DNA from 2 places in the Cytobacillus sp. FSL H8-0458 genome. Region 1 is predicted to be linked to the other one. Evidence: riboswitches for the same ligand, from Rfam matches in the RefSeq annotation. Region 1 holds a riboswitch; the other holds the start of a gene.
The links. A riboswitch is a leader RNA that binds a small molecule or an ion and turns the genes downstream of it on or off. The one in region 1 is predicted to bind S-adenosylmethionine.
Positions count from the first base shown of each region.

Region 2: linked by a shared signal. The riboswitch ahead of NYE23_RS09120 (methionine biosynthesis PLP-dependent protein) and the one ahead of NYE23_RS14945 (homoserine dehydrogenase) in region 1 are both predicted to bind S-adenosylmethionine.

Region 1 is NZ_JBBOBR010000001.1:3,054,044-3,066,574, forward strand. It holds gene NYE23_RS14930 (DNA-3-methyladenine glycosylase) at 1-167, shown strand, start outside; gene NYE23_RS14935 (CBO0543 family protein) at 353-880, shown strand; gene NYE23_RS14940 (hypothetical protein) at 1,019-1,213, shown strand; gene NYE23_RS14945 (homoserine dehydrogenase) at 1,275-2,492, opposite strand; SAM riboswitch class I at 2,602-2,703, opposite strand; gene NYE23_RS14950 (NUDIX hydrolase) at 2,781-3,419, opposite strand; gene NYE23_RS14955 (general stress protein) at 3,629-4,240, shown strand; gene yhbH (sporulation protein YhbH) at 4,300-5,472, opposite strand; gene NYE23_RS14965 (hypothetical protein) at 5,757-5,942, opposite strand; gene NYE23_RS14970 (PrkA family serine protein kinase) at 6,301-8,196, opposite strand; gene nfsA (oxygen-insensitive NADPH nitroreductase) at 8,592-9,341, opposite strand; gene trmL (tRNA (uridine(34)/cytosine(34)/5-carboxymethylaminomethyluridine(34)-2'-O)-methyltransferase TrmL) at 9,441-9,914, opposite strand; gene NYE23_RS14985 (amidase domain-containing protein) at 9,977-10,855, opposite strand; gene queG (tRNA epoxyqueuosine(34) reductase QueG) at 11,034-12,167, opposite strand; gene NYE23_RS14995 (B3/B4 domain-containing protein) at 12,275-12,531, shown strand, end outside.
Region 2 is NZ_JBBOBR010000001.1:1,866,612-1,879,142, reverse strand. It holds gene sucA (2-oxoglutarate dehydrogenase E1 component) at 1-1,625, opposite strand, end outside; gene NYE23_RS09130 (hypothetical protein) at 1,941-2,180, opposite strand; gene NYE23_RS09125 (H-type small acid-soluble spore protein) at 2,346-2,525, shown strand; SAM riboswitch class I at 2,725-2,840, shown strand; gene NYE23_RS09120 (methionine biosynthesis PLP-dependent protein) at 2,917-4,029, shown strand; gene metC (cystathionine beta-lyase) at 4,026-5,210, shown strand; gene NYE23_RS09110 (bifunctional homocysteine S-methyltransferase/methylenetetrahydrofolate reductase) at 5,215-7,065, shown strand; gene metH (methionine synthase) at 7,058-10,504, shown strand; gene NYE23_RS09100 (HAD hydrolase-like protein) at 10,593-11,171, shown strand; gene NYE23_RS09095 (DUF3889 domain-containing protein) at 11,196-11,531, opposite strand; gene NYE23_RS09090 (hypothetical protein) at 11,557-11,700, opposite strand; gene NYE23_RS09085 (hypothetical protein) at 11,723-12,211, opposite strand; gene NYE23_RS09080 (hypothetical protein) at 12,355-12,531, shown strand, end outside.

The sequences.
Region 1 (12,531 bases):
ATGGCCGTCATTTTACCATCCCTCCTCTTATGATTGCTAAAGGAATCCCTCCCGGGGAAATCAAACGCGGAACACGGATCGGCATTGATAATTCAGGTGAAGCCCGGGATTATCCCTGGAGATTCTGGATTGCGGATAGTCCTTATGTTTCACGGAACAGAAAATAACAGCGATATTAAAGGAACGACCGGAAAACCTCTTCAAAAACAGATGAGGGTTTCCGGTTAATTTAATTTGTCTTAATCCATCAGCGCAGGTTACCCTGCTGATAAAAAGTATTACATTAATTTTTTATTTTCTCTTGAATTGGATAGGATAGGAATAACTGCGCGTTCGGGAAGAGGTGAATGGAATGAATGCTCTTTATGCTTTTTTGTGGATCTTCGCTCTATGGAAGTGGGGTGACTGGAGAAATTGGAAAATGTATTATCCCACTATGCTTTTTTACATATTAGGGGACTTTTTATATTTATATCTGCTCTCAGATCTTTATCCGATGTGGTCTTATGACCCGCAGGGAATTGATGAGAAAGTGAATCTTACAAACACACATGTCAGTTTTTCCATTATGGCTGTAAAGTATCCGGCAACCATTTTGATCTATTTATACAGATTCCCTGCAGGCAGGCTTATTAAGAAACTGCTTTATATCTCAGGCTGGGTCCTTCTCTATACTGTTAATGAGGTTGTTGACATCAAATTTAACTTGATAAAGTACGATAATGGCTGGAATTTAAAATGGTCGATTCTTTTCAATGCTGTTATGTTTATCATCCTCTGGGTGCATCATAAGCGTCCAGCTGCCGCATGGGGGCTTTCCATTCTTTTCATCCTCTTCCTATGGAGACAGTTCGATGTACCATCAGCTGTTTTTAGATAAGTGTCTAATTTCATAACAATTTGTCGATAAAAAAACAAGCTATTTTACTGGACTTTTTTTATTAAAGCGTTTATTTTACTATAAAAAGGCAATATTCTATGTATAAGTTTCAATAAAATGGAATGGGATGGTGTTACGATGGCAAACAAGAAAAATGTTAAATCTCCCGGCAAAGATCTAAATATTGGTGCGAATGTTTCATTAAACGGCCTGGTAACAGCTGTTTTTGATAATATGGTCCATGTCCAGATTGGCGCTAAGATAGTAACAGTTCATGTTAAAGACCTGTATTCCGGATTAAATAATCCTTTATTTAATAAACAGCAGGCTTAGTATACACCATCTCTAAACATACTTTAGAAGGGGCAGCTCAAAAGCTTGCCCCTTCTGTTTTTTAGACCGGCTGTACCTGCTTATACTTCCCTGCCGTATGTGCATAATCTCCAAGCACTTGATAAGCCTTCCAATCGGATCTGTCTAATAATGACACAGCTTCTGCAGATGCCTTAACGATCAGGGCCTTTTCTGACACTTCGCTGACGATTTCAACTCCCCCAGGCAGCTCTGTTTGCTCTGCATCACCCAATATAACCCAGAGCGGCTGGTCAGGTATAGTTTCTTCCGATGCAGCTTCCTCAAATGCTGAAGGAAAATCGGCTTTTCCCACATGAATTAAATCTTCAATAATCGCACTCGCTGTCGGGAACATACCTGCTCCAGGACCCTGCAGGCTGATATTCCCGACAATATCCGCATCAATTGAAACGGCATTCTGCACGCCTTCTACTCTGTATAGAGGATGAGATTCACCTGTCAGAACCGGCTTTACTGTACAGCGGACAGAATCTTTTTCCTTCTGAATCGATGCTGCATGTTTGAATTTCAGGCCCAGCGATTCAGCCAAACGGATTTGCTCAATCGTAATATCAGTAATGCCTTCTCTAACAGAGTATTCCTGTGCCGGCGCTTTCCCGAATACAAGCTCGCTCAAAACAACCGCTTTGTAAAAGGCGTCATATCCTTCGATATCATTTTTAGGATCGGCTTCTGCATAGCCTTTTTCCTGAGCGATTCTCAATGCTTCTTCAAATGATAAGTTCTCCTCGCGCATACTTGTCAAAATGAAATTGGATGTGCCATTTAAAATTCCTTCAATCCGTTCAATTCTGTTGGCATTCAGCAGCTGCCTGATGGTCTGAATGATGGGGATTCCGCCGCCGACTGTTGCTTCAAATCCCAGTGATACATTCTTTTCTTTTGCAAGCCTCCCAAGCTCACTTCCATGGAATGCAAACATCTCTTTATTTGCTGTAATGACATGGCATCCTCTCGATATTGCCTGGCGCAAATACGTATAGCCCGGTTCCCTGCCAACAATGGCATCAATTACGACATCAAGCTTTGGAAGCTCAATAATCTCCTGAAAGTCATCTGTTAATAGCACCTCATCATCAGGCAAAGAATGTTTATTCACATTTTTGACCAGGATGGCGGAAACCTTTACTTCTTTCCCGAGTATCGCCTGAAGCCTTCCCTGATGCTTTCTGATTGTTTCATACACTCCTTTTCCAACAGTTCCAAACCCCAATAGCCCGATCGTGATCACTGACATTACTCATTCCCCCTGGATAAAATTTTTAGTGCCTGCCGTAAAAACAAAAAACCCCTACCGTCCATTACAGACAAGAAGGGGTTTGAATTTATATTCCGTTCATTCCGCCTTCTTATCTTCGGAAAATGTATTCCTCTGAATTTGGCACCGTGCATAAATGCTGGTTGCCGAGGCTTCTTAGGGTCAGTCCCTCCGCCTCTCTTGATAAGAAGTTTCTAAGTATTCAATTTATATGAATCATAAACATTTATAAGGACTGCGTCAACCTTTTTTGAAAAATTATTTTCTTCAAACGCTTTCACTTTCATTAAAATCTTCCGTTATGATCTCAAGAAAATGCTTAAGAATTCTGGCAGTCAGCCCCCAGATAACCTTATCCTGGAAATAGTAAAATACTTCTTCCGCTCTTCTAGTCTGCCAATTGTAATTTTCACCTCCGGCAATCAAGTCAAAAGGAAAATTTTCTTCTGGCTCTACCTTAAAATTCACGTGATACGTTTCCGGTTTTACTTTTTTAAGGAATGAAAGGGGAACGGTAAAAACCTCTTCTACTTCAGCAGGGTTCGGCACAATCTTGTCCGGATTTTGGATAATGCCTGCATAAGGGTAAATTATTTGACCGAAGGAAATCATGTAATCCAACGGGGAAACATCGGTGATGCTGTCTTCGCCCACACCGAGTTCCTCAGAGGTTTCACGGATGGCCGTATGCTCTTCATCCCTATCTTCCGGATCTATCCTTCCGCCGGGGAAACATACCTCCCCAGGCTGCCTTCTCATTTTTAATGAACGCACTTCAAAAAGGACATGTACCTCATTATTGATTTCAACAAGCGGAAGCAAAATAGCGAACTTCGAAAATCGCTCACTCCCCAAAATGATGGGGGTTCTGTTCCTTAGCCTTTTAGCCAGTTTCTCAATTTCCATATCTGCCCACCTCCAGCAGCAATCCAATTCAGCAATTATATCTTTATCATACTGTATTCTTTGCATTTTATTAATATATACGGCTTATGCCATATAAAGATTCAGGACTATATGCTATTGCTTCCTGTCCTTCAAAAGTAAAAGAAAGTTTCCCCGCCTGCAATTCAGGGAAAATAAAAAAATATCATAATACACTGGGAGTGAAAAATATGAAGAAGAATATATTAATAGGCGGATACGATACACAGCAAGAGCTTAAAGACGCCATTGAAGGTGCAGGGTCAAATGGGTATCAGAAGAAAAATCTGGTGATCGTCTCAAAGGATGGAGCAAATCTTGAAAGCTTTGCAGACAATTACGGAGTGAACTTGCGAATAGTCGGATCCCAGGAGCTGGGGAATCAGCGTTTTCTTGATTCAGTTAAAGCTCTTTTCATGGGGGAAGATCCGGCCACAAGTTCAGGAATTGATCCCGATAAAAAAGATGGTACACGGTTCGATGAACATGACCTGGATCATTACGCAAGCATGGTTTTTGACGGAAAATATGTTTTAATCGCTGACTATTATGGGAAGTATCCTGACTCCTCGCATGACAATCAGAGGGTCACTGCCGAAAACTCTGAAGGATATTTAGAGAGCGCTTCAGCCCGGGAGGTTGTCCATGAATCGGATATCAAAACACTGGCAGATAAATCTGCTGATACATGCTGTGTCAAAGAGAATCATAGTCGTGTACCGGATTCACCCAAGTCAGCAGAGATGAAAACCAGCGCTGAACTAAATTGGGATGAACAGCTTACTAAGGACAGGCTTAAATAGCATCGGCCCCCCGGAAAAGGGGGCTTTTTACTGAAACGAAAAAGAGAGGTTTCCCTCTCTTAGGCATATTTCTTCTTATCCTCTTCCTGTTTGAAGAAGCTCTTCATCGCATGGAATACATCTGCTTTTTGCTTAAGAATATAATATCGGAAATCATCATTTTTAATATTTTTATAGGCGGACATCAGTGTCGAGTGGCGGTTATACTGGTTGACCTCACCGTATCCAAACATATTGGACACCTTCATCAGGTCTTCCACCAGCTTCACACAGCGGGCATTATCAGAGGTCAGGTTATCACCGTCTGAGAAGTGGAATGGGTAAATATTAAATTTACGCGGATCGTACTTGGCATCTATCAGCTCAAGCGCTTTTCGGTAGGCAGATGAACAAATCGTTCCACCACTTTCCCCTTTTGAGAAAAAATCCTCTTCTGAGACCACCTTTGCTTCTGTATGGTGGGCAATAAATTCAATTTCAACTGTTTCATATTTGGTTCTCAGGAATCGGGTCATCCAGAAGAAAAAGCTTCTGGCCATATACTTTTCCCATATCCCCATCGACCCGCTCGTATCCATCATCGCAAGCACGACAGCCTTTGAATCAGGCTTTACAATTTCATTCCAGGTCTTAAACTTCAAATCTTCCTTATAAATTGGGTGGAACGCTGCCTTTCCCTTCATTGCGTTACGCTTGAATGCTGACATCATGGTCCGTTTCTTATCAATATTACCCATTAATCCAGTCTTTCTGATATCATTAAATTCAATGTCCTCTACCAGATTTTCATCCTGCTCTTTTCTCTTTAAATTAGGCAATTCCAATTGTTTAAATAAAGCTTCTTCAATTTCCATCAGTGATACTTCTGCTTCAAAATAATCCTCGCCTGCCTGGTCGCCTGCCCCTTGCCCTTTTCCGGGTCCTTTCTGGCTGCCGGATCCGTCACGTGCCACTACATCTCCAATCTGGCTATCTCCATCGCCTTGGCCGACATGTTTGTTTTTATCATAGTTATAACGGATTTTGTATTCATCCAATGAGCGAATTGGAATCTTTACTACTTCCCGCCCATTCGACATTACAATATTTTCTTCCGTTATTAAATCAGGCAAATTGTTGCGGATTGCTTCCTGGACTTTATCCTGATGACGCTGCTGGTCATCATAGCCTTTGCGATGGAGGGACCAATCTTCTTGGGAAATCACAAACTGATGGTTATTGACATTCGTCATGTTAACCCCTCCTTTTAAATTAATTTCACACATTACAGCTTTCCAACATACAATATCGCGAGTGTCAAAAAAAGATGAAACATCCCCATTTCAGCAGTCTGCCTTCATTTCATAGACTCATTTCCCGGCAGTGATTTTGATATTAATGCACCAATACAAAGAAATGTTTATTACTCTATCATATGCGGGAAGACAAAATAATTTACAAATAATTTTGACAATAAGACATTCAAAGCACCTTTTGGACAAGCCCATTTTTTTAAAACAAAAATAAACCTCCGCGTTTAGCGAAGGTCCTTGTCTTTGTTTTTATTCTGAATGGGATCCGGATATTTATCATAATCCTCTTTTAATTCTTTATTGGTCCGCAAATTTTCCATCTGCTTGCCCAGGTTTTCCATTTCTTCAATATTTTCTGCCATTGAGCTGTTTCTCGGTGTATAATTCTTATCTAATTCTTTCTTTTTCATGAATATCACCTCTGCTGTATTTATACCCCTAATTGGGCTCATCTAAACTTTTATACTGATTCTGAAGCATAAATATGGCCAAGCATAAATAGGATTATACTAAAGGGGGGATTTTATGAGCGAATTCCTTTGCTGTAGCTGGTGTGGTGAATTATCATTGTATGAGCGGACCGTTTATCTTGATAACAAGCCAATCTGTCCGGAATGCCAGAATAAAAAGAAAGAGCTTGCATTAAAAATAGAGAAAAATTGATGAAGAGGCTTTTCGGAGCCTCTTTTTAATATGGGTTATTTTTCATTAAATCTATCGATTACACCGCAAAAATAAGCCTGGCAGTAACTCTGCCAGGCCCTTCTTTTATCGATTCAGCAAGCTTCCCACATAGCGGAGCAGTTCGTTTGCAGATGTGGAGTTATAGCCATGTTCGTCGATCAGACGTGCTACTACCTCGTTGACCTTCTTCAGCTGCTGCTCATCCGGCGTTTTTGAAGATGTTGTGATTTTCACGACATCCTTCAGGTCAGCGAAAAGCTTCTTCTGGATGGCTTCGCGCAGGCGGTCATGCGAATTATAGTCAAAGCGCTTGCCTTTTCTTGCGTAAGCTGAGATGCGGATGAGGATTTCCTCCCTGAATGCTTTCTTCGCATTCTCGGAGATGCCGATCTGCTCTTCAATTGAGCGCATCAGCTTTTCATCCGGACTGATTTCCTCACCGGTTAATGGGTCGCGCAGCTTCGCTTTATTGCAGTATGCTTCAACATTATCAAGATAGTTTTCCATAAGTGTTTTCGCAGATTCTTCATAAGAGTAAACAAAGGCCTTTTGGACTTCTTTCTTGGCGATATCATCATACTCTTTGCGGGCCAGAGAAATAAAGTTCAGGTATCTTTCTTTCAGTTCTGGAGTGATGGATGGATGCTGATCCAATCCTTCTTTAAGCGATCGCAATACATCCAGCGCATTGATGCTTGTGATATTTTTGCGGATGATTGTCGAAGAGATTCTGTTAATGACATAGCGCGGGTCAATCCCGCTCATGCCCTCATCTGCATGTTCTTTTTTCAATTCTTCCACATCTGCTCTGTTATAGCCTTCAACGCTCTCTCCATCATACAAACGCATTTTCTTAACTAAATCTATATCGCCTTTTTTCGGATCTTTCATCCGGGTTAAAATCGTAAACATCGCTGCAACCCTCAAGGTATGCGGTGCAATGTGCACGTTGGAAACATCGCTCTCACGGATCATTTTATCGTAAATCTTCTCTTCCTCTGAAACCTTTAAATTATATGGGATTGGCATAACGATTATCCTGGAATGCAGTGCTTCATTCTTTTTATTGGAAATGAATGAACGATACTCTGTTTCATTCGTGTGAGCGACAATTAGCTCATCTGCCGAAATCAGGGCGAAGCGTCCGGCTTTAAAGTTGCCTTCCTGAGTCAGGGACAATAAATGCCATAAAAACTTCTCGTCACACTTCAGCATTTCCTGGAATTCCATCATACCTCGGTTTGCTTTATTCAGCTCCCCATCGAAACGATAGGCTCGAGGATCGGATTCAGAACCATATTCAGCAATTGTTGAAAAGTCAATGCTTCCAGTCAGATCAGCAATATCCTGGGATTTTGGATCGGAAGGGCTGAAAGTTCCAATCCCCACCCTGCGGTCTTCTGAGAAAATGATTCGTTCAATTAAAACATCTTCTATGCGGCCGCCATACTCCTGTTCGAGACGCATACTATTCAATGGCGACAGGTTTCCTTCAATTCTTATTCCATACTCATCATAAAAGTCCTTGCGGAGATGATGCGGAATTAAATGAAGCGGATCTTCATGCATTGGGCAGCCCTTAATAGCATAGACCGCGCCCCTTTCAGCGTGGGAATATTGCTCCAAACCTCTCTTTAGCATTGTCACTAATGTTGATTTACCGCCGCTGACCGGCCCCATTAATAAAAGAATCCTTTTACGGACATCAAGGCGTTTGGCAGCAGGATGAAAATACTCTTCTACCAGCCTTTCCAATGCTTCTTCTAAACCAAAGAGCTGATTGCTGAAAAATTGATATCGTTTTTGCCCCTTCACTTCTTCGACACCAGCATCCTTAATCATATTATATACCCGCGAATGTGCTGACTGGGCAACCCATGGCTTCTCTTTAACAATTTCTAAATACTCTCCAAAAGTCCCTTCCCATTTAAGCTTTTCTTCCTCGTGTCTGTACATCTCAATTTTTTTTAGAATATCCATAAGGACCTCCCCCTGTCGCATTATCAGAGACGATTAATATACTCTATGCGCACCGGTAATCGAACATGCGTAAACTATTAAGAGTTTGGTTTGTACTTTTTACGGGGAATAATTATTAGGAATACTTTGCTGCAGGATTCTAACTGTAAAAAAAACTCCATACTTTTCATTCACAGTTATTCATTTTTGGGCTATAATAAGCTTATATTTACATGCTTGCCTATTGAGATACCGCTAAAGGAGGATTACATATACATGGGTACAATTATTATTATCGGTGTAATGGTTGCTTTCCTTGCTGCTATTTTCACTGCCGGCTATGATGACAAGCCAGGCGTAAGCAAAAAATAAGCTGCTGATCTATTCAGCAGCTTTTTTCTTATTTCAATATACTCCTACCTTAAATCCATCTTGTTTTTCTGAACAAAATCCTTCATATACATGCGTGTCTGCTTTTCGAGCATGCCGGCAATTTGACTGGTCCAAGTGTCCTTCCGCTTGCCGCCTGTACGCTCATCATAATACTCGGAAATGATTTTATTATACACTTCCAGCTCTTGGCGGTATGCTGTTTCATCCTGATTATACTCATTTTCATGATAAATGTGCTGAAGAGGGAGCCTCGGTTTTTTGTCGTTCTTTTTGGAAGGGTAGCCCACAGCCAGTCCAAACAAAGGAATCACACGATCTGGTGTTTTTAATAGCTCAGCCACTCCCTCCAGATTATTTCTTATTCCGCCAATATAGCAGAGTCCAAGTCCCAGCGATTCTGCAGCAATGGCAGCATTCTGCGCAGCCAATGCAGCATCAATGACAGCCACAATAAACTTTTCTGTGCTTTCGATTGATGGAATTACATTTTTATTTTCCATTTGGCCCAAGACTTCATGGCGATGCAGATCAGCACAAAACACGAAAAAATGGCCATTTTCAGCTACATAATTCTGATTGCCTGCCATTTCAGCAAGTTTCGCTTTCTTTTCCTTATCTGTCACTCCGATTATTGAATAGGCCTGGACAAAACTTGAAGTGGAAGCAGCTTGAGCAGATAGTACAATTGTTTCAATCTGCTCTTTTGACAGAGGCCTGTCTTCAAAATTCCGGACGGAACGATGGTCCATCAGCAAATTGGTAACTTCATTCATCACATCTCATCCTTTCCATATGTACTTTTTCATTTTACCCAGAGAAGAAAGCTTTCTCCAAAGAAAAAGGCCTGATAATCTCTCAGGCCCTGTGTTTTCCTATGTTAAATGTAAATATTCCTGCTGGCGCAGTGCTTCATAGACAAGAATGGCAGCTGTGTTGGATAAGTTAAGCGAACGGATATTATTGTTGATTGGTACCTTTAACAAGCGCTCTTTGTTTCTTTCAATAACATCATTGGGAAGACCGATCGTTTCCTTGCCGAAAATAAAATAATAATCCTTCTCGACTTTGCTATAGTCAAAAGTGGAATATGGCTTGGTGCCATCCTTCGTTAAGTAGAAGTATTCACCATGTTCAGTGCTTTTAAAGAAATCATCCAATGAATCATGATAAACAATTTTTACAAATTGCCAGTAATCCAAGCCTGCCCGCTTCATCATTCTATCATCTGTTGAAAAGCCGAGCGGCCGGATCAGATGCAATGTCGTATCAGTAGCCGCGCAGGTACGGGCTATATTGCCTGTGTTGGCCGGAATTTCCGGCTGATATAATACTACATGCAATCCCACTTTTTTCACCTCTAAATTAAATCTGCATGTGTTATTATATCACGTTGAAATCACCATACAAATTACTGGTCATCGGTTATAGTCAAAAATTTATATTTAATATTGGGTGTATAGGCTGTTGAATCTTCATAAGCCCAATAGCGCATTCGGCTGTTATAGGTATGGGCATTGACGAGGGGCATTCCTGATGCATCTTTACCCGTCACGATCGTTGTATGATCAAAGCGCCCGTCTCCCTGGAAATCATAGCAAATGACATCTCCTATTAAAAGCTGATCCGGACTGGAGACTTCCTCGGCTCTTAACCCTGAATTTGAACTGGGCAGATACCACCGCATTGAATTCGCTACTGTCCAGCTGTAGCTCCAATTCCCGCTTCTCATCCACCATCCTTTTCCGCGGTTGGGGTATCCCCTCATTGGGCCGCCGCCTGTATGAAGACACTGGGAAATATAATTGGTGCAATCCACATCAAATTTCTTATAAGCCGGATTATAGCTGTTCCACCATTTTTCTGCATACTGCACTGCCTTCATGCGGTCATATTCATACTCATATCTTTCTTCCTCTTCAAGTTCCCGGGCTGGAAACGCCTCTTCCTTTATAATATCTTTAAAAGGATTTTTCTCCCGGTCTTCAACAAATACTCCTTTATAAAAGTCGGCTGTCCGCTCTTCAATCTCTTCTTCCATATAAAATACACCTTTTTGTTTAATTAAATATTTGAAGTGAACTCTATATTCAACTGGAGTCACATCTTCCTTCTCCATGCCGACACTGATCACTTTTCCGGCTGCCTGAGCCTTCACAATCTCACCGGAGCGGCCGGAAAGAGATTCCTTCTTTTTTTCAATCTTAGGGCATGTATGAATTGAACTTCTTGAATGGGAAACGCACTGCTGCACTCTTTTCTTTAACAGCTCATGAAGCTGGTCCCTCACGCATCTCACTCCTCTCCTATTCAATACATATGAGAGGAAGCAAAGGACTTTGCTTAATTTTTCGTGCCATATTACAGTAAAATTACCTGGCTGGCCAGTTTCTCTGCGTATGAGTCGCATGTTTTTACGGTCACAAGGTAAACAAAGCCATAAAAAAAGGAGGGAGTTTCCTCCCCCATCATTGTTCAAAAAAACTTAAACCCTTTTCAATTTCAGCGATGACTTCTCCGTCTTTCTCCAGCTGCAATGCCTGCTTTAGTGCAGGCAGTGATTTTTCTCCGCCTATTTTCCCGAGTGCCCATGCTGCCGTTCCCCGGATCACCGGCCTCGGATCTTCTGTCATTACTTTAACCAGGTCTTCTGCCGCTGTCTCATCTTTGTAGTGAGCCAGGGCGATGATGGCATTTCGCTGGATCGGCTTTTTCCCTCTCCAGGAACCTGAAACAGGGCCATATTTTTCTTTGAATTCACGGTTGCTGATAAAAAGAAGCGGCCTTAAAAGCGGCTTTGCCACTTCCGGATCCGGCTCCATCTCATCATGCAGATGAAAATCCTTGCCTTTATTTTCAGGACAAACGGTTTGACAGGTGTCGCACCCATAAAGCCTGTTCCCCAGTTTTTCTCTATATGGCTCTGCTAGAAAGCCCTTTGTCTGTGTCAAGAATGCAATGCATTTCTGTGCATCAAGCTGACCTCCCTGAATTAAAGCTCCGGTCGGGCAGACATCAACACATTTATTGCAGCTTCCGCATCTGTCTTCCATTGGCTTATCAGGCTCAAAAGGCAGATTTGTTATCATTTCTCCAAGATAAACATACGATCCGAATTCCGGTGTGATGATGGAACAGTTTTTTCCGCTCCAGCCAATTCCGGCACGCTGTGCAACGGCCCGATCCACCAGCTCACCTGTATCCACCATGGATTTGCATATCGCCTCAGGAATTCTTGACTGAATGAATTCCTCAAGCTTTTGAAGACGTTCCCTCAGGATATGATGATAGTCCTTCCCCCATGAAGCCCGGCAGAAAATTCCCCTTCTTTCACCTCTTTTGCTGACAACCCTTACCTTCATTTTGGAAGGGTAAGCAACTGCTATGGAAATAATAGACCGGGGTTTGTCCATTAGCAGGGCGGGATTCACCCTCTTCTCAATATCAGGTTCTTCAAATCCTGAATGATATTGAAGCTCCTGCTGGCGAATCAGCCTATTTTTCATTTCATCAAAAGTGTCCGCTGTCGTAAAACCGATTTTATCAATGCCAATTGTGTTACTGTATTCAATCACTTCCTGCTTGAATTGTGCAAAGTCCATTGTATGACCTCCTTTCATGAGAAATTAAATTTATATGAAAGTCTTTAATTTATTGATCACCGCTTATTATGATAAACTATTTTAAAGTAATTTTGGAGGTGGAAAGCTTGGAAATTATGATAGCTCCAGAGTTGTGCAAATTATTGCCCAATTTTAAAATTGGATTCATTACATATAAGAATATCGAAGTCGGACAATCTCCTCAAATGGTAAAGGGCAGACTCCAATTATTTCAGGAATCTATTTATTTTGACTTAGAGGACAAGAGTGTTACAGAATTTGAAGGGATCAAAGAATGGCGACAGATTTTCAAAACAGCAGGCAAGGATCCGAACCGCTACCGCCATTCTGCAGAAGCACTGTA
Region 2 (12,531 bases), 1.2 Mb from region 1:
ACAGTTTCAGGAGGATCGGTTAACTCAGCTTCCTTCTTTTCTTTTGGCACCTTTTCATAGGCTGCCTTCATTTTTTCCAGTACTTCATTATGGACGCCTTCAGCTTCCTCTTTGCTGATGATCTTTTCATTTAAAAGCTTTTCAGCATACAGCGCTTTCACGGTTGGCCGCTTGCGTACAATATTATACATAAGAGGATTCGTCGTCATAGGCTCGTCCATCTCGTTATGTCCAAAACGGCGGTATCCGATTAAGTCGATGAGGATATCCTTCTGGAATTTAGCACGATATTCGCAGGCAATCCTTGCCGCTGCAACTACTGCTTCAGGTTCGTCTGCATTAACGTGCATAATTGGCATTTCATACCCTTTGGCCAGATCACTTGCATATCTGGTAGAGCGTGAATCATGTGATTCTGTTGTGAAACCAATTGTATTATTGGCAATGATATGGATCGAACCGCCAGTATTATAGCCAGTCAGCTGTCCGAGATTAAGTGTTTCTGCTACAATTCCCTGACCAGGGAATGCTGCGTCTCCATGAATGATAATGGATAAAGCAGCTTTTGGATCTACTTCAGGATAACCGGCCTTTGTTCTGTTGTCCTGTGAAGCTCGCGTGTAGCCCTCAACCAGTGAACCTACAAATTCAAGATGGCTCGGATTGTTAGCCAATGTCAGTCTGGCAATGGTCGTATTCTCATCTTTGATCTGTTTATCCAGACCAAGGTGATATTTCACGTCGCCTGTCCAGCCGTAATTGATTCCGATGGATCCTTCAGAAGGAACAAGTTCTTTATTCGGCGCATGCTGGAACTCCGCGAAAATCATTTCATACGGCTTCCCAAGCACATGTGCAAGAACATTTAACCTTCCGCGGTGGGCCATGCCGATGTTAATTGTTTTTGCTCCATCCGAAACGGATTCAGAGACAATTTCATCCAATAAAGGAACCATTGTATCAAGGCCCTCAATGGAGAATCTTTTTTGTCCGACGAAGGTTTTATGAAGGAACTTTTCAAATTCCTCAACTTCAGTCAGTCTTCTTAAAACTTTCAGTTTTTCCGCCTTTTGCATTGACAGCTTGTGGCTGTTCGCACCTATTTTGCGGCGGAGCCAGTCTTTTTCGTTTTCATCAAATATATGCTGGAATTCAAAAGCAATGGGGCCCATATAAGCGCTCTTCAGGAATTCAATTGCTTCAAGTCCGTTGCGTAAAGGATATGTGGCATCTTTAGTAATGACACCAGCAGGGATCTCTTTCAAGTCATTTTCAGTTAAGCCATATTTGCTCAGTTCAAATAAAGCAGCTTCCGATTTATTGTTACCCAGCGGATAAATATCGGCAGCCAAGTGGCCATATGTGCGGATATTATCAGCTAGGCGAATAGCAGCAAGTGTTTTCTCAAGCTGTCCGGCATTCATTGGCTGATTTGCTGATGAAGCGATTTGTGCCGTTCCTTCACTCGCAAGCGGGGAACCATTCTTTTCAAAGTACTCTTTCATTTCAGGATCAATCGATGATGGATCCTCTAAATATCTTTCATAAAGTTCAATAACGTAGCCAAGGTTTGGGCCATGAAATCCCTGTTCAAAAGGTCCCTCACCATTAAATGGCTTTTTCATGGAAAATTACCTCCATAACTGTTTTGTAAGTGAATAATTCAATACGTTTTTTCTCCCTGAAAATACAATACCCATCATTTGAATGAATTAACAATTCATTTTTACGAATAATAATATTTTTCAGAGGATAAAACGTTTCCACAGTTATTCTAACACGTAAAATCTAGTTGTACAAAGATAAAAACATGAATATAGTGGAAAACTATTAAAAAAATTTTTTAGCAATAACTTATTCTAAAAAAATGATTTGTAAAAGGGTAAACATTTATAAATATGAAATAACTTGAACATAAAAAAAGCCGAAATGTTTCGGCTTTAAAAAGTTTCTACCAGGTTTATATAGATTTGTTTCGATTCATTGGTATTTTTTCTGTTTTCTTTTAGGGAAGATTCAATGGCTTCTCTGGTATCTACGGGAAAATCAAAATGACCGCATGTTGTACATTTTTGGAATAAGCTGCCGGCAACATTCACTTCAATGCCATCAATTGTCCGGAAAACGGCTGGCCCATCTGTTTCGGCAAATCTGTGACGGCAGTGACTATGTTCTTGCATAAAAGCTTCCCTCCAAGAAAAAATTATTTTCCTCATTATTATAAAGGAAATATTCTGAACTTTAAAGAGATCTAGCTATAACAGTTTATGCCAGGCTAATTTTAAAAGAATAATATGTGTCTTTTTAAGGCACATTAAAATTATTCAAATTCAGGAGGTTTTTCCATGAATATAGGCAGAGCAAAAGAGATTGCTGAGTCTGCTGAAGTGCACAGTGTCACTTTAAATGGCATACCGATCATCATTCAGCATGTAGATGAGCAGACTAAGACAGCACGCATTTACACAAAAGCAAATTCTGAAAAAGAAATGGATGTGCCGGTTAACGATTTGATTGAAGAATGAATACCCAAAAAAACTTTCCAGAATGTAATGGAAAGTTTTTTTGGTTCAAGATCCTCCTTATTCCTCCTTGAAACAGATATTTAAGGCAGAAGGACTCAAGATGCCTGGCCAGATATTTTTTATAACATGAAATATTCAAAAAAGTGTTGACTCTTAACGGTTTACTGTAGTAAAGTTTAGAGAAAATTTAATATTTGATTTCTTATCCAGAGAGGTCGAGGGTAAGGCCCGACGACGCCTCAGCAACCAGCAATCATATTTTGATTGAAAAGGTGCTAATTCCTGCAAGTTTTTTAGAAACTTGAAAGATAAGAAGAATGGCTGTTCACATTAAAAAGTCTTCTTCTTATAGAAGGCTTTTTTTTATTATGACGAAGGAGTGTTTACCAGCATGTATAATATTGACACCAAATTAGCACAAATCGGAAACAGGAGCGAATCAGCAACAGGTGCAGTCAATCCGCCTGTATACTTTTCCACCGCCTACCGGCATGAAGGCATTGGTCAGTCAACTGGCTTTGACTATAGCCGAACAGGCAATCCTACCCGCCAGCTGCTTGAAAAAGCAATCGCCGATCTGGAAGAAGGCGATCAAGGCTATGCCTGCAGTTCTGGAATGGCTGCCATTCTTACGATTCTTTCCCTCTTTAAATCCGGAGATGAGTGGATTGTTTCCAAGGATTTATACGGCGGAACCTATCGTCTGCTTGAACAGGGCTTCAAAAAATGGGGACTGCAGAGCAAATATGTAAATACGAGCACTCCTGAAAATGTTGAAGAGCTAATCACTGAAAAAACGAAAGCAATATTTCTGGAGACTCCCACTAACCCGCTGATGGAAGAGACAGACATTCAGTTGATAGCTGACATCGCGAAACGGCATAATATCCTGCTGATCGTTGATAACACATTTTACACCCCCCTTCTTCAGCAGCCGTTAAAGCTTGGAGCTGATATTGTCATCCATAGTGCGACGAAGTATCTTGGAGGCCATAATGATGTCCTTGCCGGTTTAGTTGTCGCAAAAGGCAAACAGTTATGTGAGGATCTTGCCATGAACCACAATGCTGCAGGTGCAGTCCTTAGCCCATTTGATTCCTGGCTTTTGATCAGAGGCATGAAGACACTCTCTCTTCGCATGGAACGGCATGAAAAAAATGCCCGGGAGTTAGCGGCTTTCTTATCACACCATGATGCCATAACAGATGTTCTTTATCCAGGCAAGGGAGGAATGATATCTTTCCGGATCCAGGAAGAATCCTGGGTGAATCCTTTTCTGCAGAGCCTCTCCCTAATCTCCTTTGCTGAAAGCCTTGGTGGAGTCGAGAGTTTCATAACATATCCTGCAACACAAACGCATGCGGACATCCCTGAAGAGATCCGCATTGAAACCGGTGTCTGTAACAGGCTTCTGCGTTTCTCGGTTGGAATCGAAAATGCAGAAGATTTGAAGGCGGATCTTGAACATGCTTTTGCAAAGGTTTTAAAGGAGGCAGTACGATGAGTACGAATTACACATTCCAAACGAAATTGCTTCACAATAATCAAAAATTCGACCCGGAAACAGGAGCTGTCAGTGTACCGATCCAGCATGCCTCCACTTTCCATCAAAAAGATATTGATGCGTTCGGAAAATATGATTACAGCCGCAGCCTGAATCCAACAAGGGAAGCACTTGAGGAAGTCATCGCGGAGCTTGAAGAAGGTATTAGAGGGTTTGCCTTTTCTTCCGGAATGGCTGCCATTTCCACAGCATTCCTCCTTTTATCACAGGGAGATCATGTTGTCATTACAGAAGACGTTTATGGCGGAACCTATCGCATGACAACAGAGGTCCTATCCCGTTTTGGCATTGAGCATACATTTGTTGATATGACAAATCTTGAGGAAGTAAAAGAAGCAATCCGTCCCAACACGAAAGTTTTCTATGTAGAGACTCCTTCCAATCCGCTGCTGAAGGTGACAGATATCCAGGCCATCAGTTCACTGGCAAGACAGCATGGAGCCCTGACATTTGTGGATAACACATTCCTGACCCCTGCTCTTCAAAAACCGCTCTCTTTAGGGGCAGATATCGTGCTGCATAGCGCAACCAAATTTTTATCCGGACACAGTGACGTCGTTGCCGGCTTAGCTGTTGTGAAGGATCCTGAATTAGGAGCAAGACTGGCTTTTCTCCAAAATTCCTTTGGAGCTGTTCTGGGTGTACAGGATGCCTGGCTTGTCTTGAGAGGCATTAAAACGCTGCAGGTTAGGCTCGATCAGTCTGTGAGATCAGCTGAGAAGATTGCCCGTTTCCTTCATGATCACCCTGCAGTAAAGAAGGTTCATTATCCCGGTTTTGCTGAACATCCCGGCTATGAAATCCAGAAGAAGCAGGCTGTGAACGCAGGTGCTGTTCTTTCTTTTGAACTTGAAGATGAAAAGTCGATGAGAGTATTTGTGGAAAATGTTAAAATTCCTGTTTTTGCAGTAAGTCTCGGAGCAGTTGAATCCATCCTCTCCTACCCTGCCAAAATGTCGCACGCAGCCATTCCTCCATCTGAAAGAGAACAGCGCGGAATAACAGACAGTCTTCTCCGTCTTTCTGTTGGCCTGGAGAGCGCAGAGGATATTATAGAAGATTTCAAGGCAGCTTTATCTGCAGCCGGACAAACAAAGCAATCCATTTTACAGCGGGGGTGATACTTTGAGTTTCCTGGATAAATTAAAGAATGAAATCATCATAGCAGATGGCGCGATGGGAACTCTTCTTTACTCCTATGGCACCGACAGCTGTTTTGAGGAATTAAATCTATCGCAATCTGAGCAGATCCAGCACATCCATGAAGCGTACATAGGCGCAGGGGCTGAATTGATCCAAACCAATACGTATGCGGCGAATTATCTGAAGCTGCAGCGGTATGGGCTTGAAGACTCGGTGAAAGAGATTAACAGTGCGGCAGCCCGGATTGCCAAAAAAGCTGCCGGGGGACGCGCATATGTTGCCGGTACAATCGGCGGGATCAGAGGGTTCAAACCGAACATGATTACACTGGAGGAAATAAAAAGAAGCTTCCGTGAGCAGCTTTATTGTCTGCTGCTTGAGGATGTAGATGGTATTTTGCTTGAAACCTATTATGATCTGGAAGAACTTGAGACGGTTCTGGCTATAGCCAGAAAAGAAACCGATTTGCCGATTATCGCACAGGTTTCACTTCAGGAAGCTGGAGTTCTTCAGAACCAGACTCCTATAGCAGATGCTTTAACAAAGCTTGACGGCATTGGGGCGGATGTTGTGGGAATCAATTGCAGGCTTGGCCCCCATCATATGCTGAAAACGCTCGAAAGTGTACCTTTGCCAAAACATGCCTACCTATCTGCATATCCAAATGCCAGCATTCCAGCTTATACGGACGGCAAATTTCACTATGAAGGTGATGCGGAATATTTCCGGCAGTCCGCAATAGAATTCCGGAATCAGGGTGTACGCCTTCTTGGAGGGTGCTGCGGAACAACACCTGACCATATCAAGGCATTTGCTGATGTGTTAAAAGGACTACCTCCAATCGAGGAAAAAGAAATAAAGGCAGTTAATAAAGTCATTGTTTCAGAGAAACCGGAATCATCCAGAGAACTCCCTCCTCTTCAGGATATTGTGAGAGAAAGGCCATCGGTAATTGTTGAGCTGGACCCGCCAAGGAAGCTTGATACTGCCCGCTTTTTCGAAGGTGCAAAAGCATTAAAGGAAGCTGGAATCGATTCTATTACTCTTGCAGATAATTCCCTTGCTTCACCAAGAGTATGCAACTCTGCACTTGGCTATCTTGTCAAGCAGCAGACCGGATTGCGCCCCCTTGTTCATGTAACCTGCAGGGATCGAAATATAATTGGGCTTCAATCCCATTTAATGGGTCTTCATGCCCTCGGGTTAAATGATATTCTAGCCGTAACGGGAGACCCTGCCCGTGTCGGTGACTTTCCTGGAGCCTCTTCTGTTTATGATGTGTCTTCATTTGAATTGATCAGTATGATCAAGCAGTTAAATGAAGGATTATCGTTTTCAGGGAAAGACCTGGGCCAGAAAGCGGCCTTTTCAGTTGCAGGCGCTTTTAACCCTAATGTCCGCTCTTTGGAAAAAGCGGTTGGGCGACTCGAGAAGAAAATGGAGCATGGTGCGGACTATTTTATCTCGCAGCCTGTTTTCTCTGAAGAAAAGCTGCTTGAGGTTCATGAGGCTGTGAAAGATTTAAAAGCACCAGTCTATATCGGCTTAATGCCTCTTACAGGCAGCCGGAATGCAGAGTTTCTTCATAATGAAGTTCCGGGAATCAAAATTTCCGACAGTATCAGAAGCAGGATGGCTTTATTAAAGGATGATCCAGCACGAGCTGGTGCTGAAGGCATTGCCATTGCCAAGTCGCTGATCGATGCTGCGGCAGAGCTGTTTAATGGCATTTATCTTATCACTCCATTTATGCGCTATGAAATGACTGTCGAGCTATCAAACTATGCCCGTGAGACAACCGAACGGCTTTCAAGGAGGAAACAGCATGCATAAACCATCACTGCAGGAGCAGCTAAAAAAGAAGATTCTGATCATGGACGGAGCAATGGGCACCATGCTTCAGAGAGCCAATCTTTCAGCGGATGATTTTGGCGGAGAAGAATATGAAGGCTGCAACGAGAATTTGAATATTACGGCTCCATCGGTTATTGAACATATTCACCTTGAATATTTAAAAGCCGGCGCTGACATTATTGAAACCAACACCTTTGGGGCCACAAGCATTGTTCTCGCTGATTACGATCTGGAAGAAAAAGCTTATGAATTGAATAAGATTGCTGTTGAAATTGCCAGAGAAGCTGCAGAACGCATGTCTACTCCTGAATGGCCGAGATATGTGGCAGGCGCGATGGGGCCAACGACGAAGACGCTTAGTGTTACCGGCGGTTCTACGTTTGAAGACATGATAGCAGCTTATGAAGAGCAGGCCAGAGGGTTAATGGACGGCGGAGCAGATCTTCTTCTTCTGGAAACCAGTCAGGATATGCTGAATGTGAAGGCTGGTTTTATCGGCATTGAAAAGGCATCAAAAAAGACGGGAATAAAAATTCCGCTCATTGTTTCGGGAACAATTGAACCGATGGGCACGACCCTTGCAGGCCAATCAATTGAAGCCTTTTATATTTCGCTTGAACATATGAAGCCTCTGGCAGTTGGACTCAACTGTGCGACAGGTCCCGAATTCATGCAGGACCATATCCGTTCTCTGTCAGGCTTGGCATCCACTGCAGTCAGCTGCTATCCCAATGCAGGATTGCCTGATGAAGAAGGACAGTACCATGAAACTCCCGAATCACTGGCAAGCAAGCTTGAGGGATTTGCCAAGGAAGGCTGGCTGAATATTGTAGGCGGCTGCTGCGGAACCACACCTGAACATATCCAGGCAATTGCTGAGTCGGTTAAAGATTATAAACCAAGGAATTATGAGGGGAATTCCCTGCATAAAGTTTCCGGAATTGAACCTCTGATTTATGATGATCCAACTTTAAGACCCATAATGGTCGGAGAACGAACAAATGTAATTGGCTCCCGCAAGTTTAAAAGGCTGATTGCAGAAGGAAAGTTCGAGGAGGCTGCTGAGATAGGCCGTGCCCAGGTAAAAGGCGGTGCCCATGTTATTGATATTTGCCTGGCAGATCCTGATCGTGATGAAATGCAGGATGTTGAGAATTTTATCAAGGAATTAGTGAAAAAAATCAAAGTTCCGCTCGTGATCGATTCAACAGATGAAAAAGTGATCGAAAAAGCTCTCACCTATTCACAGGGTAAAGCCATCATAAATTCGATTAATCTGGAGGATGGCGAAGAACGCTTTGAGGCGATTGCCCCTCTCATTCACCGCTATGGTGCTGCTGTAGTTGTCGGAACAATTGATGAAGAAGGCATGGGTGTTACGGCTGAACGTAAACTTGAGATTGCAAAGCGTTCTCATGATTTGCTTGTAAATAAATATCATATCCCGCCTCAGGATCTTATTTTTGACCCCCTCGTCTTCCCTGTCGGCACTGGGGATGAGCAATACATCGGGTCTGCAAAGGCTACAGTAGAAGGAATCAGACTTATTAAAGAGGCTCTGCCGGAGGTTCAAACCATTTTGGGAATCAGTAATGTATCCTTCGGCCTCCCTCCTGTCGGCAGGGAAATTTTAAATTCTGTATTTTTGTATCACTGCACCCAGGCAGGCCTGGATTATGCGATAGTGAACACGGAGAAACTCGAAAGATTTGCTTCCATTTCTAAGGAAGAGATCTTAATGGCTGAAAAGCTGCTTTTTGAAACTACTGATGAATCACTTGCCATTTTCACTGATTTTTACCGGGATAAGAAAAAAGAAAGCAAAAGTATTCTTCCGGATATGACACTTGAGGAGCGCCTAGCCTATTATATTCTCGAAGGAACAAAAGAAGGGCTGCTGCCGGATCTCGAACTTGCTCTCCAGGAATATCCTGCTCCGCTAGATATTATTAATGGGCCTTTAATGAATGGAATGAAGGAAGTCGGTAGATTGTTCAATGATAATCAGCTGATTGTTGCAGAGGTTCTGCAGAGCGCCGAGGTTATGAAAGCATCTGTCGCTTATCTTGAACCCTATATGGAAAAAGGTGTCGCTCAATCTTCAGCCAAGGGGAAAATCATCCTGGCGACCGTTAAAGGCGATGTTCATGATATAGGAAAAAATCTTGTGGATATTATTTTAAGCAATAATGGATATGAAGTGATAGATTTGGGAATCAAGGTCTCCCCTGCTGAACTGATTGAAAACATCAGGCGTGAGAATCCGGATATGGTCGGTCTATCGGGGCTCCTAGTCAAATCAGCACAGCAAATGGTCATCACGGCCCATGATATGAAACAGGCTGGCATCGATATCCCGATTTTAGTAGGCGGCGCAGCCCTTTCAAGGAAATTTACTGATACTAAAATTTCCAAGGAATATGACGGTCTCGTGCTTTATGCTAAGGATGCGATGAACGGTCTCTCTTTAGCCAATCAGCTTCAGGAGCCTGAAGAAGCTGAGAAACTGCGAACCCAGCAGGAGGAAAAACAGGCAGCAGCGCTTAATGCGGTACCTTATGACCGCGGATCAGTGGCAGTTGCAGTAAAGCCTAAACCAACAGTAAGCACACAAGTACCTGTATTTGTTCCAAAAGATTTAAAACGGCATTTGTTGAAATCATATTCCCTTTCACATATTGAACCGTACATTAACAAGCAGATGCTGATTGGCCATCACCTTGGCTTAAAAGGAAACCTGCAAAAGCTGCTTGCGGAAAAAGATGAAAAAGCCATTAAAATTAACGCAATGGTTGATGAACTGATTGCTGAAGCAAAAGAGAAAAACTGGATTGAGCCTAAAGCAGTTTATCAATTCTTCCCTGCCCAGTCAGATGGAGATAAGGTGTTTATTTATGCAAAGGATGAAAAGACCGTCATTGAGACATTTGAATTTCCGCGCCAGGAAACAGAGCCATTCTTATGTCTGGCAGATTTCCTTAAATCAAAAGAAAGCGGTCAAATGGATTATGTTTCCTTCTTTACTGTGACAGCCGGGAAAGGAATACGCGGTATAGCAGACCGTTTAAAAGCTGAAGGCAGATTCCTGGAAAGCCATGCCCTGCAGTCGCTGGCTTTGGAGACGGCTGAAGGTCTTGCTGAGCTGATCCATCGCCAAATCCGTGATCGCTGGGGATTCCCTGATCCGGTTGAAATGACGATGAAAGACCGTTTTGCAGCGAAATACCAGGGGCAGCGCTTTTCGTATGGCTATCCTGCATGCCCTGATCTTGAAGACCAGAAAAAGCTGTTTAAGCTTATACAACCTGAGGATATAGGAGTTCAGCTTACTGAAGAATGTATGATGGAACCTGAGGCTTCTGTATCTGCAATGGTGTTTGCCCATCCGGAAGCCAGATATTTTAATGTTTTGAGATAATAGGATACCCGGCATGTAAAATTGCCGGGTATTTGCATTTTACTTTTCACAGCCTTTACAATCAATACATAGCAAGGAGGTTAATTTTATGAATGTCCTTTGGGATTTAGATGGCACGATTCTGGATACTTGGCCCACTTTGGTTCAGGCATTTATCGGCATATCAGGCAAAGAACTGGATCCTCAGGAAGTTCTTCCGTTCCTGAAAAACGGGACAGCATATCAGAAATTTGATGTTCCTCCAGAAAAAATTGCTCATTTTCGTCAAATGGAAGCTACTTTTAAGCATGATGAAAAGCCATTGTTTCCTTTTGTAAGGAAAATATTAGAGCAAAATAATGTAAACGTGCTGGTAACCCACCGTAACCGGCAATCAACGGAGGAGCTGCTGGAGTATTGGAGACTTACTTCCTATTTCGAAGAAGTAATCTGCCCTGAATTTGATGGTTTCTCCTTAAAGCCCCATCCGGAATCCTATGAATATCTGCACCGGCGTTATCACATTGATTTGGCCATTGGCGACCAGGATACAGATTTAATGCCTGCCAGACAGATCAGCATCAGTACCTGTGCGTTTCGCAATCCTAATCCCTATGCAGACTTTGAGATTGATTGTTATTCCAAATTTGAAATTGGGATAAAAGGAAACAGGACTTCACCAAGGTGAAGTCCCAGTTTGCTTCTGAGTGAGCTAATTTGCTGATTTTCGTGTATTAATCCTGATTACTCTGTCCGTTTTTGAGTCAAACTCAATATCAATGTATAAACCGAACTCTTTGCCGCCATCCTCTATCCAAAGCTTGAATCTTTCGATATCTGTCGTTTGTCTCTTTTCTCTGCCGATATGCAGGTAGTCAAGGATTTTAGCTCTTGGGTATTTCTCTTTTGCTGTTTCCATAGCAAGTCTGCCCCATTTTGCATAGGCTGGTTCCGGTCTCTCTGCATAGGCTTCTCCAGTGATTGCCCGAATGGGAATGTATTCTGATAAGAACATCAATACCATAAGGCTGATCATTAATTTCTTCATCTTAAACCTCTTTCCGGGAAGTATCCTAATTGCTATTGACGCTATTCATAGTTTCTTCCTTCATCCGTTCTTCTTCTTCTTCCACACAGATATAAGCAATTTGTTCCTCCATTAAGTGATGGAGTATATCCTTATCATCTGTACACTGAACGTCTTTTCTTTTTTGCATTTTCATCTCTCCTCTCCCCTGTTCATAAAGGTTTTTTAAATCCATTCGCTAACCTGAATATTGTTTTTTTATCCACAAAGATGAGGTGGAAAACATACATGAAGATCGACTTCAGCAAAAACAGCATAAACAGCTTCATCTGTGAAAAACGCCGTAGTTTCCATATTCCGATTTTTTTGAACCAAGTATAAAAAGGATAGGCGAAAAAGGCATCGACCACAGTGTTCAAAAGAATATAAAACAGTGGTTTTCCATAAGTCAGTTTTAATATCCATATGGACCCTGCAAAAAATGGTCCTAAAACCAATGGCAGTTCACCACTGAGCTTTGGATGAAATCGAGTCTTAATCGTCCACCATTTGTTTTTTTCAGCTATAACCCCTTCTATCAATACATAAAACCCCATAAATAGGGCAGCAGGATAAAATCGTTTAAAATCCTTTTTGCCTATAAATGGAACACTCAGCCAGGAAAGGAGTATTATCAGCACCAGATATAGCTTCTTTTTCATCTTACCCCACCTTTTTTTAAAGGTTTTGTATTTAGAGGAAATTTATTCTCCTTTTTGCGGGTTTTCGAAAATTGCTTGAAATTCGTGTTTTGAAAGTTCCAATATGTGTAATAGATTAACAAGCATAGAAGGAGTTGATCAGCATGCTGACAATGTACAAGTGCAAGAATTTCAATAAAACGGGTAAAATTCAGCTTCCCAGCAAGTGGCGCAGCCAATTTGGCCTTTTGCCGGGAAAACTGGCTGATCTTCGCTTCGACCATGATCAAATTATTATTGAAAGAGCCAATTTAAAATCAACCCACAATAAAAGACTTATT